2 regions of the Synechocystis sp. LKSZ1 genome follow, and region 1 is predicted to be linked to the other one. Evidence: predicted binding sites of a transcription regulator. Region 1 holds the regulator's gene; the other holds the start of a gene.
The links. The regulator NtcA, encoded in region 1, controls nitrogen genes in cyanobacteria. The targets are predictions, from matches to a motif close to GTANCNNNNGNTAC.

Region 1 (5,687 bases):
GAGGCAGGAGAGAACCATCGACTTGAGCACTGTAGGGACTGTAGGGTGCAATAAAATCGGCCCCTAGGACAGCGAGATAAAACACCAACAATACCCCAAATCCCAGGCGCGCCAAGCCATTATTGCGTAATTTCTGCCACCAGTTCATTGGGGTTGGCCTCCGGCCCAAAAACGTTCAATCAATAAAATAGCAACGATGTCATCAATGGGCCGGGGAGGGACGCGTAGACCCTGGGGCAGTAGACGCTGGAGGCCACGGGGGGGATACATTTGCCAATAGCGGGCTCGCGCTTCGACGGAACTGTTTCGCTCATCAACGGGGATAATCGTGACCTCTGGGGGACTAATCTGCTGGAGGGTTTGTTGCCATTGCTTGGCGGTGGTCTGGTTGCCCATAATCAGGCACTGAATGGCATACTGGCGACAGAGAGCAGGAATTTTTGCTGTTACTTGGTCAGCAGGAATAACCTCGTGATAAGCTAACTGGCCCCCATCAGCCAGCACCGCAACACCGCATTTATCTCGTCCGGGGTCAAAGCCTAGATAGTACATAAACGAGAGAGCTTAAAAAATAACATTACCGCGCCGCAGGGCCACCAGCCGCAACTTAAGTGGCCCTACCACAGAGGTATTTTCCGTGGCAATCACCCGAATTTCATCAGGGCGTTCGTTAGTCTGCTGAATTGTTTCTACAAACTGAATTAGGGTTTTAATGCGGCCATCTTCAATTTGAATATTACCCAGAATGCCTTCTCGGCGGGCCCGGAACTGGGCAGCAGAAAGCAAATAGTCTAAACGCTTTTGAATATCCTCTTCGCTAAAATTAGAGGAGTCCATGGAAATAGTGGCAATGGTTTCCCCGTCCCGAAAGATCTGGCGGTTGGGGGCCACATCGGCAAAGACTCGAATTTCCTCCTCACCCTGGACGTAGTTACCGGCTGAGAGAATACGAACAACGTATTCTTCCCCTGTTTTCAGTTGTTCCGCCAGTTGTTGTACCTGGGCCGTCGTAATACGGACAATGGGGTCATTCCCCGGTAGGGGCCGGGAGGCGGGATCTCGGGTGGCCTGCCAAGCATTGCGATTGGCCTGACGCAGGAGTTCATCCACCGCCTCAATGGCCAGGGTCGGATCAACCACCCGTACAGCCCCAAAGGCTAAGACCTGGCCCCGCAGGAGAGCAATTTTCCGCTCTCGCAGGTCTTGGTAGTTTTGATAGTACTGTTCTAGGACTTGCACCTCTCGGTTCAGGAAACCTAATTGTTTTTCCAGGTCTTGTAATTTGGATTCCCGTTGACGAATATTCCGGTCCTTCAGAGCAATGGATTGGTCAAGACGGTCAATCTGTTCATCCCGTTGGTTAATTTCCGTTTGGAGTTGCTGGCGTTGTTGCTCTAGGGAAGCAAATCGTTTTTCTAGGGATTGGAGACGTTCTTGACGCTGGGCTAGAATTCTATCCTGCTCCGCAATTTTGGTCTGGCGTTTTCCCAATTCCATATCCCGCTGTTTGACCAAGGCCTGCAGTTTGCTCATCTCTTCAATTAACTGCAATTTTTGTTGACGCAGTTGCTCCCGCTCTTTCGTCAAGGTCTGGACATCGGCCTGGAGTCGTTTGGCATCCCGAGAGACCCGTCTCAGCTTGGCTAGGGCGCGATTGTAGTTGTCATCAATTTCCTGACTGCGTTTTTGAACTTGAATTTGCTTGGTTTTGGCGTCAGCTAACTGCTGTTCAATGGCCTTTTTTTCACTACTGGCCCTTTCTAGTTCCGATTGGGCCGTCCGCAACTGTTGCAAAATTTCATCGAGCTTAAAAACCCCTTCCCGCAGGGACTTACTAAAGGTAAACAAAATTCCTAGGGTTGAGGCGGCGATCAGGGTTCCCGTTAGCACCGTCAGTACCACCGCCGTTTGCCGGGGCCGGAGGTCAAAAAGACGGAGCTTGGCCTTGCCCACTTTACTGCCTAAATGGTCGCCGAGCGCGGCAATAATCCCGCCCAAGACAAGTACGGCCGTTACCAGAATATAAGCACTGGTCATCGGGATGGTTTAGGTAAATTGTTGACTGAGGGCAACGGGGTTATGTACCGTGATCTTCTTTTTAAAGATAGAAATCATGTTACTTTCCCGCAGGTCGCCCAGGAGTCGTGTCACAGTAACCCGCGTGGAGCCAATGGCTTCGGCGATGGCTTGATGCGAGAGTTTAAGATCGATACGAATCCCCTCAGGGGTGGGAACTCCAAAATCCCGACACAAAATTAATAAAAAACTCACTAGCCGTGATCCCATATCTCGATGGGCGAGGGTTTCAATCATCATCTCCGTCTGCAAAATCCGAGAAGACAGGCCCTGGAGCATCAGCATCGCTAAATCTGGGTGTTCCTTCAGGGCCTGCTCCACCTGTTCAATGGGGGCCGATAACAGTTCGACGGGGGTAAAGGCCACCGCATGATAAAAACGGTCGGAGCGTTGACCGGTAATTAGGGAAAGAACCCCAAAGACACTATTTTCCCGCAAAAGGGCCACGGTAATTTCTTCACCCGCTTCGTACACCCGCGATAGCTTAACCGCTCCCTTAAGCAAAAAATAGACCCGCTCAGCCGGATCCCCCGGAAAAAAAATCGTTTTACTCCGCTCAAAGGTTTCGACCACCGGCGGGAAGGCTTCATTGCCCAAGCGTCGGAATAGGGCGGTTAGTGGTCTTTCTTGGGTCAGGGACTGGTCCATTCAACCTCACACAAGGGGATAACGAGATAATTTCCCCCAATTCTGTATCGCAATTATACACAAACTCCTGCGGTTCTAGGGGGAGTTGTGCCCCCGGAAGACTAGCAGAAAGGCCCCAGAAAGCCCGATCAATAATAAGCTGGAAATCAGTGGTTAATCCTCCAGTCCGTTTTCTGCCGTCCTCGTCTCTGCTTACCATGCCTGATATTCATCTGCTTGAAATTCAAAATCCCTATGCCAACGGTATTCTCATGGATTTAGAAGCCCGAGTTAAGGCAGAGAATACGGAACAGCCGCTAGTGAATCTCGTTGCCAATCTGAGTTTGCAGGAACAATGGCTGAACTTGGCCAGTGGCCGCCTTAAATTCGCCCTTAAAACAGGACAATTTAACCTACAAATTCACAGCAGAGACTTTACGCCTGCGTTAACTCCCGCGAGCTTTCCACGACTAGCCTCTGTGCCCCCCGAATTTCACTGGCAGATCCTGCCGGCCCCGGGTCAAGCATGGCTCAAACTATCCTCCCAGCGATTGGAGTTAGGGAGTCTACCCCTATCCTCTGCGCCCTGTCATATCATTGCTACCCTGACCCTAGACCCCGTTTCCTTAGTAATTACGGATGCCGAGGGCCTGTGGCGGCCCGATCTGAGTCCCAATAAACACGGCATTATTGAGCGTCTTCTGGCCCAATTTTTAGTTAAACAGGTCTTCCCACCGGCTCTGAGTTGGGTTCAACTGAGTCTCGGTCAGTTGGAAATCTGGGAGGACTTATACCAGGACTATCGCCGTAACCTGGCCACTGGCCAACACCCCAGCCCAGAGGATTGCCAGGCCCTGCGCCAGCAGATTGAACAAATTTACCAGGCTACGACGGAAGATCTCCATGCCCTGGCTCGTCTTGCGGGCCTCGATCCCCAGCTTAATTTAGCCGGCGGGAAATTTGTCGGAGCCAGCCTCCAGGGGATTGAACTGCACCGTAGCGACCTCAGTCGGAGTAATTTTCGGGGAGCAATCTTAACCGATGCCGATCTCAGTGAGGCCGACCTCAGTTTTACCAATCTCAGCGGGGCCGACCTGAGTGGGGCCTACCTAGAAGGGGCTAACCTCCGGGGCGCCGATTGCCATCGCAGTAGTTTAGCCCTGGGAAATCTGATTGGGGCCGATCTAACCGATGCCAATTTGGTAGGTACTTCAGTACAAAATGCCAATTTGACCAACGCCATCGTTACCAATACTCGCTTTGGGGATAATCCTGGTATGACGGCCAGTCTCCAGGCCAGCCTGTTGGCCCGGGGGGCCAAATTTGTAATCCAAAACCCCTAGAACAATGCTATCCTAGGAAAAGTGTTTGGACACGTAGCTCAGTTGGATAGAGCATCAGGTTCCGGTCCTGAGGGTCGGGGGTTCGAGTCCCTCCGTGTTCGTCTAGTTACGACCAATGCCAACATAATGGAAGCCACTCTGCTGAAGTTGGGCCTTGTCGAGGAAGTTACGGCCATCAATGATTAAGGCATGGTGCATCCGTTGACGCATTTTGTCGAAGTCGAGGCGGAGAAATTCCTGCCACTCGGTGATCAGTACCAGGGCATCACAATCATCGGCGAGCATTTCGGGATTGGTTTCAATATGAACCCCGGACAGGCCATGGCTTAACCCTGATTGAGAAACAATGGGGTCGTAGGCCTTGACCTTGGCCCCGAGTCGATTTAGCTGGTCGATAATGCCCAGGGCCGGCGCATCGCGCATATCGTCGGTGTCTGGTTTAAATGTTAATCCCAATAGACCAATGATCTTGCCCTTGAGAATTTTCAGTTCCTGTTGGAGTTTTTCCACCACAATCAAGCGTTGATGTTGGTTGACGTTGACAGCCGCCTTCAGAATTTCCGTGGTGTAGCCGTAATCTGCCGCCGTATGGATTAATGCCGAAACATCCTTGGGAAAACAGGAACCGCCCCAACCAATTCCAGCCTGTAAAAACTTACTACCGATGCGGGAATCGAGGCCAATTCCCCGAGACACTTGGGTCACATCGGCTCCGACCCGGTCGCAGATGTTAGCCACTTCATTAATAAAGCTAATCTTGGTCGCTAGAAAGGCATTAGCCGCGTACTTAATCATTTCCGCGGAACTGAGGTCTGTCACCACAACCGGCACCGGCGGTAGGGAGGGATCTTCAGCAAATTGTCGGTTAACCAGGGGTTGATAGAGGTCTTGCATGAGAGCAATGGCCTTGTCACTATTACTGCCCAGAACAATTCGGTCTGGGTTGAAGGTGTCATAGACAGCAGAGCCTTCTCGTAGAAATTCTGGATTACTCACCACATCAAAATTTTCCACCAGGGCCTTTTTGTCCCCAGGCCCTGTGGCCCCGTAGCGCTCCTTCAGGCCCTCTAGCACAATCATCCGCACCCAGTCCCCAGAACCAATGGGCACCGTCGATTTATTAACAATAACGCGGTAAGACTCATCTAAATGGGCGCCAATCCCCCGAGCCACGGCCTCGACGTAGCGGGTATCACTCTCTCCCGTTGGCAGGGCCGGTGTCCCGACGGCAATGAAGAGAATTTCGCCGTGCTGAACGCCCTGGGCTAGATCCGAAGAAAAATCGAGGCGGCCAGCCTGCATATTGCTGACCATTAACTCTGACAGGCCCGGTTCATAGATGGGGGACTGCCCGGCCTTCATTAGCTTGACTTTTTCCTCATTGTTATCCACACAGATGACCTGATGGCCGATCTGGGCTAGACAAACCCCGGTGACTAAGCCTACGTAGCCCGTTCCAATGACACACACTCGCATCGCTAACACTCCGTTGAATCCGCGATTATTGTGGCCTGTTTCTGAATACAACGCAAGCAAGGATTAACGTTTTTCGTGATCTGCCTCATCTCCTCAAGAGAAAGTCAGTCTTGAATGCGACCTTGCTCTCCCTAAACAGTTAAGTCACAATACGATGTAGTTCCT
Region 2 (5,687 bases), 1.7 Mb from region 1:
TACATGGGTGATGGCCTCTACTTCGCGGGAATGAGTGGCTAGGAGAACAATGGTAGTTTCATCGCTATAAACAGCGGCAAGGGCAAATAATCGAAGTAAGGTAGCTTCCCAGTAGCGTAAACGATTACCAGAGGTTGGGGGAATGGCTTCTTCAGCAAGTCGGTTGTACGATGTTCCTGTAGCTTGCCAGCGAGGCAAGGTGGCTATTGCCTGATCGTTGGAATTAGAACTGGTTTCTTGAATTGTCAATAATGACGGCAATTGCTTCCAAAATCGATGGAGCCACCAGCAAGGGTGATTGGTTTCTTGCAAGGCTACAGGATTGTATTCTAGCCAGTAGCGAAACTTGGGAAGCTCATCTTGACGGACTAATTGTAAAAGTGAGGCTTCGTCTATAAGCTGGAACAAACTTTGGGCAAAGAGCGAATTTGTACTAAATTCATCACGAGTAGGAAGTTTAGAGACAGGTAAATTAAGCTTGTTAACATCGGTAATTGACAGGCTTAGACTTTGCGGTATCAACTCCAGATAGCTTTCTTCTGCATGGATTAGTTGGATATTTTCTGTGTTTGGAAATTGAGCAATATCATTTCGGTAGGCACTATAGGTTGTAACTTGAATATAATCACCAGAGTCTCGTAAATCTGGTACTAAATCATTATCAATACAATTTGGGAGAATTTGGACTACTTGTTCTTTTAACCAAGCAGGTAGCATGGCTAGTGTGACTTGAATCTGGTAGTTTGCCGCATCTCTGACGACACAAGCAATTGCCATTAGCCCAGCGTTATCTGGATGATTAACGACCGCTTCGTCTAGTTTGTCTGGTGAGAGAATTTGGGCATCGGAATAAGCATGAATAACCTTGGGCCGCCACGCAAATTCTGACCATAATCGCCATTTTGATACAACAATTAGCCTCGGAGACTGAGCAAAATTAGCTGACAAAGATGGATATTTTAAATCACCTAAGCGCTCAATACTTTCGCCAGACTCATACAGGCATTGAAGGGGATTAGTCGCTTGTTCAATTTGTGACTCTCTGAACTTTTGAGGCAAATATGGAAGTTGTTGTTGAAAAAGTTGAAAAGTCGCCTCTGCGTCATAGTCAGCTTGGTGGGCTTTGTCTGAGGTTGTGAGGGCGTGGCTTTTTTTCCAAGGTTCTAGCAACCATGATATCAATAGAGTATCCCAGACGGGAATATTTTGGAAAAAGTTGGAATAGAATTGGCGCAGAATAGGTAAATCCCAGGCAATTATGTTATGACCAACTAACCATTGAAGTGGTTGCCTATTAGCATGAGTTTCTATTTTTTCTAAAATTTTTCTAATATTGCTTAATGCAACATTATCTGATTCAAGAGATCTTTGTCCATTTATGTACCAGCCCATTTGATAAATTTGCTTTCCATCACTTTCAATATCAACAGCAATTGTACGACCAGAAAAAACAGCATTTATGTAATCTTTTTGGCGGTCTAAATCAGTAAGCTTTTCAGTAATTTGAATCAGCTCCTGAGGTTTCATCATTACCGATAACTCTGCTAATGTACGGCTCCAGAAATTATCAGGCAGGAATTGCTCGCATTCATCTATTAAGTTAATTAGTTCACTATAAGACAGATTAGAAAAAAACGCAGTAGGCTTTTGCCTTAATGCTTCAAGCATTTGTTGCTTAAGACTGTTTTTCTCTGCTTCATTTATAGCAAAATAAGGTGATTTTTGCTTAATTTTTATCCATCTTTTGTATTCTTCAATACTTTCAATTTTTTGCTCATACTGATCTATTACTGATGCAAGTAATGGATCAATGTCTAGGTCAAGCTTAACTTGTGGATAATTAAAAACTCCACTTCTTGTCCATAAATCAACGTACCATTGAGACTGTAGAATATTATTTAATGACGATGATGGAAAGTTGGCTAGTGCTTTTAGCCTATCTGAGTAATAAGTTTCGAGAGATTCTGGATCTGCAAGATCACTTTCAAGAAGCCAATTAATAGCGATTGCTCTGCCATTTCTTTGATATTCATGAGGACTTACTCCAAGAGTAAATAGGCATCTTTCATTAGAAATATCATTTTGTCTTAGCCAATCTCTAGAATGATGCCCTTTATATCCAGTAATATGTGCAAAGACCTTATATCCAGTAATGTTTGCAAAAACCCTTCCCAGATAAAAATTTATGATATTAATATCAGGTTTTATATGACCAAATGCTTTATCTGATGTCCATGTAATAACTCCCATCAGTGGATATCTAGGATAAAGAGCATGAACCTCAATAGGTTTCTGTCGTCTGTGAGAGCGATGAGTAAGCATTTATTGGAACTATCTACAGTCTTAAGATGAGGTACATTTCTCACCGTATAAAAATCAAAAAATTTATCTATAACCAGAAGTTTAAAGTGAAACAAAAAAGCCATAAAATAGCGAAGCAAACGACATAATGCTATTCGCTTATAGATGATATTGCTTGTTTCCTAAATCGCCTGTAAGTACTTTCTACTTAAGATGTATTGAGAATAACAAGAACATGAGTCTTTCGCAATTATTTGTAAAGATACTTAAAATTATTATCAAATAAGGAGGTCTAGCTACCATCGGCTTCATGTAAGCTAAACCCCCAGAGGGCCTTGGTCATAGAGGGTTCTAAAGACCTTAAAGGCCTGTCTCTGGGCCGCCTTGCCATAGATTGGCTCATTGCGACTCAGATTCCAGGCCATAACTATCTCTTCATCCTCTTCTAGGGCAAAGCCCATCAGATAACTGAAGTTACTCGTACAACCAAGGCGCAATCGTTGCATCCCAGGGAGCTAATTCCGTTTCGCTAAACCAGAGGGCAATTTCCCGTTGGGCCGTTTCAATGGCATCAGAACCATGGATAATATTGCGTCCGACGGCAACCCCAAAATCTCCCCGAATGGTACCGGGCACAGCGGCGTGGGGATTGGTGGCCCCAATCATTTGGCGAGAGGTAACAACCACGTTTTCTCCTTCCCAGACCATGGCCACTACAGGGGAAGAGCAGATAAACTCCACCAGGCCAGGAAAAAAGGGCTTATCTTTCAGGGATTCGTAATGTTTTTCCGCCAGTTCTTTGCTAACTGCCATGAGCTTGAGGCCGACTAACTTAAAGCCCTTCGTTTCAAAACGACGGATAATTTCGCCGACCAGATTCCGCTGAACTCCGTCGGGTTTGACCATAATAAATGTGCGTTCCAAATTAGTCTCCTCGTTGCTAGGGTGGATTTGAACAAACGCATTGTACCACCCTTGGGCCAAGGGCCAGCGGACGGGAAACGGGGGACGAGAACGGGTGGCGGCGGGATAAAAGTATCCCAAGTTACTTTTTTTTGGGGCCCTTGGCCTGACCCTAAGGACAGTGTTGTCAATACGCCGAGAATCTTTCCTGACGTCGAGCCGAGGGGCCATGGATGAGGATAGGTTAGGGTTCCGGTTAACAGGAGGCCTGGTTGTGCAGATCAATAATTATGATCCCGAAGATTTTTACGATGAACTCTTTTTGGCCCCTGGTCAACCCCGGCCCCATCTAGCAGCTTTAATTCAAGGCATCCAAAATATTAGCCTGCAACAGCTCCAGCAGTATCAACAGGCCGCCCAGATCGCCCTGTTTAGGTTAGGCGTGACCTTTAATGTCTATAGCGACCAGCGGGGCCTGGAAAGAATTTTTCCCTTTGATATTATTCCCCGCATCATCAGCGCCCAGGAATGGCAAGGGCTGGAAACAGGTCTTAAACAACGGATTCGGGCCCTGAATCTGTTTCTGGCGGATATTTATGGCCCTCAACAGATTCTCAAGGATGGTGCGATTCCGGCGGAAGTCATCCAATCCGCCACAGGCTTCTTAAAACCCTGCATTGGCTTAAAACCAGTCCATAACATCTGGTGCCATATTACGGGTACTGATCTAGTACGAGACCGGGATGGTCAATGGTATGTGCTGGAGGATAATCTACGGGTTCCCTCCGGCATTTCCTACGTGCTGGATAATCGTCGGGTGATGAAGAGTACTTTTCCCGATATTTTCCAGACAATGCGAGTCCGGCCCATTGATGACTATCCCGGTAATTTGCTGGAGACCCTCTTGGGCCTAGCGCCGCCCCATTTACCCAATCCCACGGTGGTTGTCCTGACTCCTGGTATCTACAATTCCGCCTACTACGAGCATTCTTTCCTGGCCCAGCAGATGGGGGTGGAACTGGTGGAGGGCCGGGATTTAGTGGTGGTGGATGGTTACTTGCAAATGAGAACCACCAAGGGCTTGCATCGGGTGGATGTGGTCTATCGCCGTGTCGATGATGATTTTTTAGACCCCCAGGTCTTTCGCCCCGATTCGCTCCTGGGCGTGCCGGGCCTGATGGAGGTCTATCGCCAGGGCCGAGTGGTATTGGCCAATGCACCGGGAACTGGCGTGGCCGATGACAAGGTGGTCTATGCCTACGTTCCTGCCATGATCCGCTACTACCTTGGGGAAGACCCCCTACTGGCCAATGTGCCCACCTACCTCTGTTGGCAAGAAGAAGACCGGCGTTACGTTCTAGACCACCTGGAGAGTTTGGTGGTGAAGGCGGCCAATGAATCCGGCGGCTATGGTATGTTGGTGGGCTCGGCGGCGACCCCGGCGGAGCGCCAGGAATTTGCCCAGCGCATCCAGGCCAATCCCCGCAATTACATTGCCCAACCGATCTTGAGTCTGTCGCGGGTGCCCACGCTAATCGATGACCAAGTGGAGGGCCGCCACGTGGATTTAAGGCCCTATATTCTGCACCGGGGGGAAGATATCTACGTCCATCCCGGTGGACTGACGCGGGTGGCCCTGAAAAAGGGTTCTCTGGTGGTGAATTCCTCTCAGGGGGGCGGCAGTAAAGATACTTGGGTGCTGGCCCCAGACCCGGAGACCTTCCCTATCTACCAACAAAATCAATAGGAAGCGAGGATTTATGCTGAGTCGGGTGGCGGATTCGATCTACTGGTTAAACCGTTATATTGAGCGGGCCGAAAATATTGCCCGTTTTATGGACGTTAATCTCAATCTCATGCTGGATCTCTCCACGGGGATGATCCAACAATGGGAGCCGTTAATTCATACGACAGGCGATCTGGCCCTGTTTCAAAGTCGTTACGGCGCCGTGACGGCGGACAATGTAATCCAATTTTTAACCTTTGATTGGGATTACTCTAACTCCATCGTGGCCTGTTTACAGAGTGCGAGGGAAAATGCCCGCTCGATCCGGGAAATTATTTCCTCGGAGATGTGGGAGGAGGTCAACACCTTTTATTTGATGGTCAAGGAGGCCGCCGAGGGAAAACCCTTTGATGCCCTGCCGGAATTTTTTAATCAGGTCAAAATGGCCAGTCATCGCTTTGCCGGGGTAATGGATGCCACCATGAGCCACAATGAAGGCTGGCACTTTGGCCAACTGGGACGCTTTTTGGAACGGGCAGATAAAACGGCCCGGATTCTAGATGTCAAGTACTATCTACTTCTACCCTCCGCCCGCTGGGTGGGGACGCCCCTCGACCAAATTCAATGGATTTCCCTGCTCAAGTCTGCCAGTGCCTACGAAATGTACCGCAAGTCGCAACACCGGATTTTGCCCAACAGCGTCGCTGAATTTCTGATTCTAAACCGACAGTTTCCCCGCTCTATTCGTTTTTGCCTG

Region 2: the regulator NtcA is predicted to act here: its motif matches at 3,337-3,350, upstream of ABXS88_RS11570 (circularly permuted type 2 ATP-grasp protein).

Annotation. Positions count from the first base shown of each region.
Region 1 covers NZ_AP031572.1:568,043-573,729, reverse strand. Annotated here, with positions in the region: gene ABXS88_RS02765 (ABC transporter permease) at 1-148, opposite strand, end outside; gene ABXS88_RS02760 (pre-16S rRNA-processing nuclease YqgF) at 145-552, opposite strand; gene ABXS88_RS02755 (DUF3084 domain-containing protein) at 565-2,037, opposite strand; gene ntcA (global nitrogen regulator NtcA) at 2,047-2,724, opposite strand; gene ABXS88_RS02745 (pentapeptide repeat-containing protein) at 2,922-4,046, shown strand; tRNA gene ABXS88_RS02740 (tRNA-Arg) at 4,074-4,147, shown strand; gene ABXS88_RS02735 (UDP-glucose/GDP-mannose dehydrogenase family protein) at 4,149-5,522, opposite strand.
Region 2 covers NZ_AP031572.1:2,549,517-2,555,203, reverse strand. Annotated here, with positions in the region: gene ABXS88_RS11585 (UvrD-helicase domain-containing protein) at 1-2,250, opposite strand, end outside; gene ABXS88_RS11580 (hypothetical protein) at 2,619-2,807, opposite strand; gene ndk (nucleoside-diphosphate kinase) at 2,776-3,225, opposite strand; gene ABXS88_RS11570 (circularly permuted type 2 ATP-grasp protein) at 3,479-4,951, shown strand; gene ABXS88_RS11565 (alpha-E domain-containing protein) at 4,965-5,687, shown strand, end outside.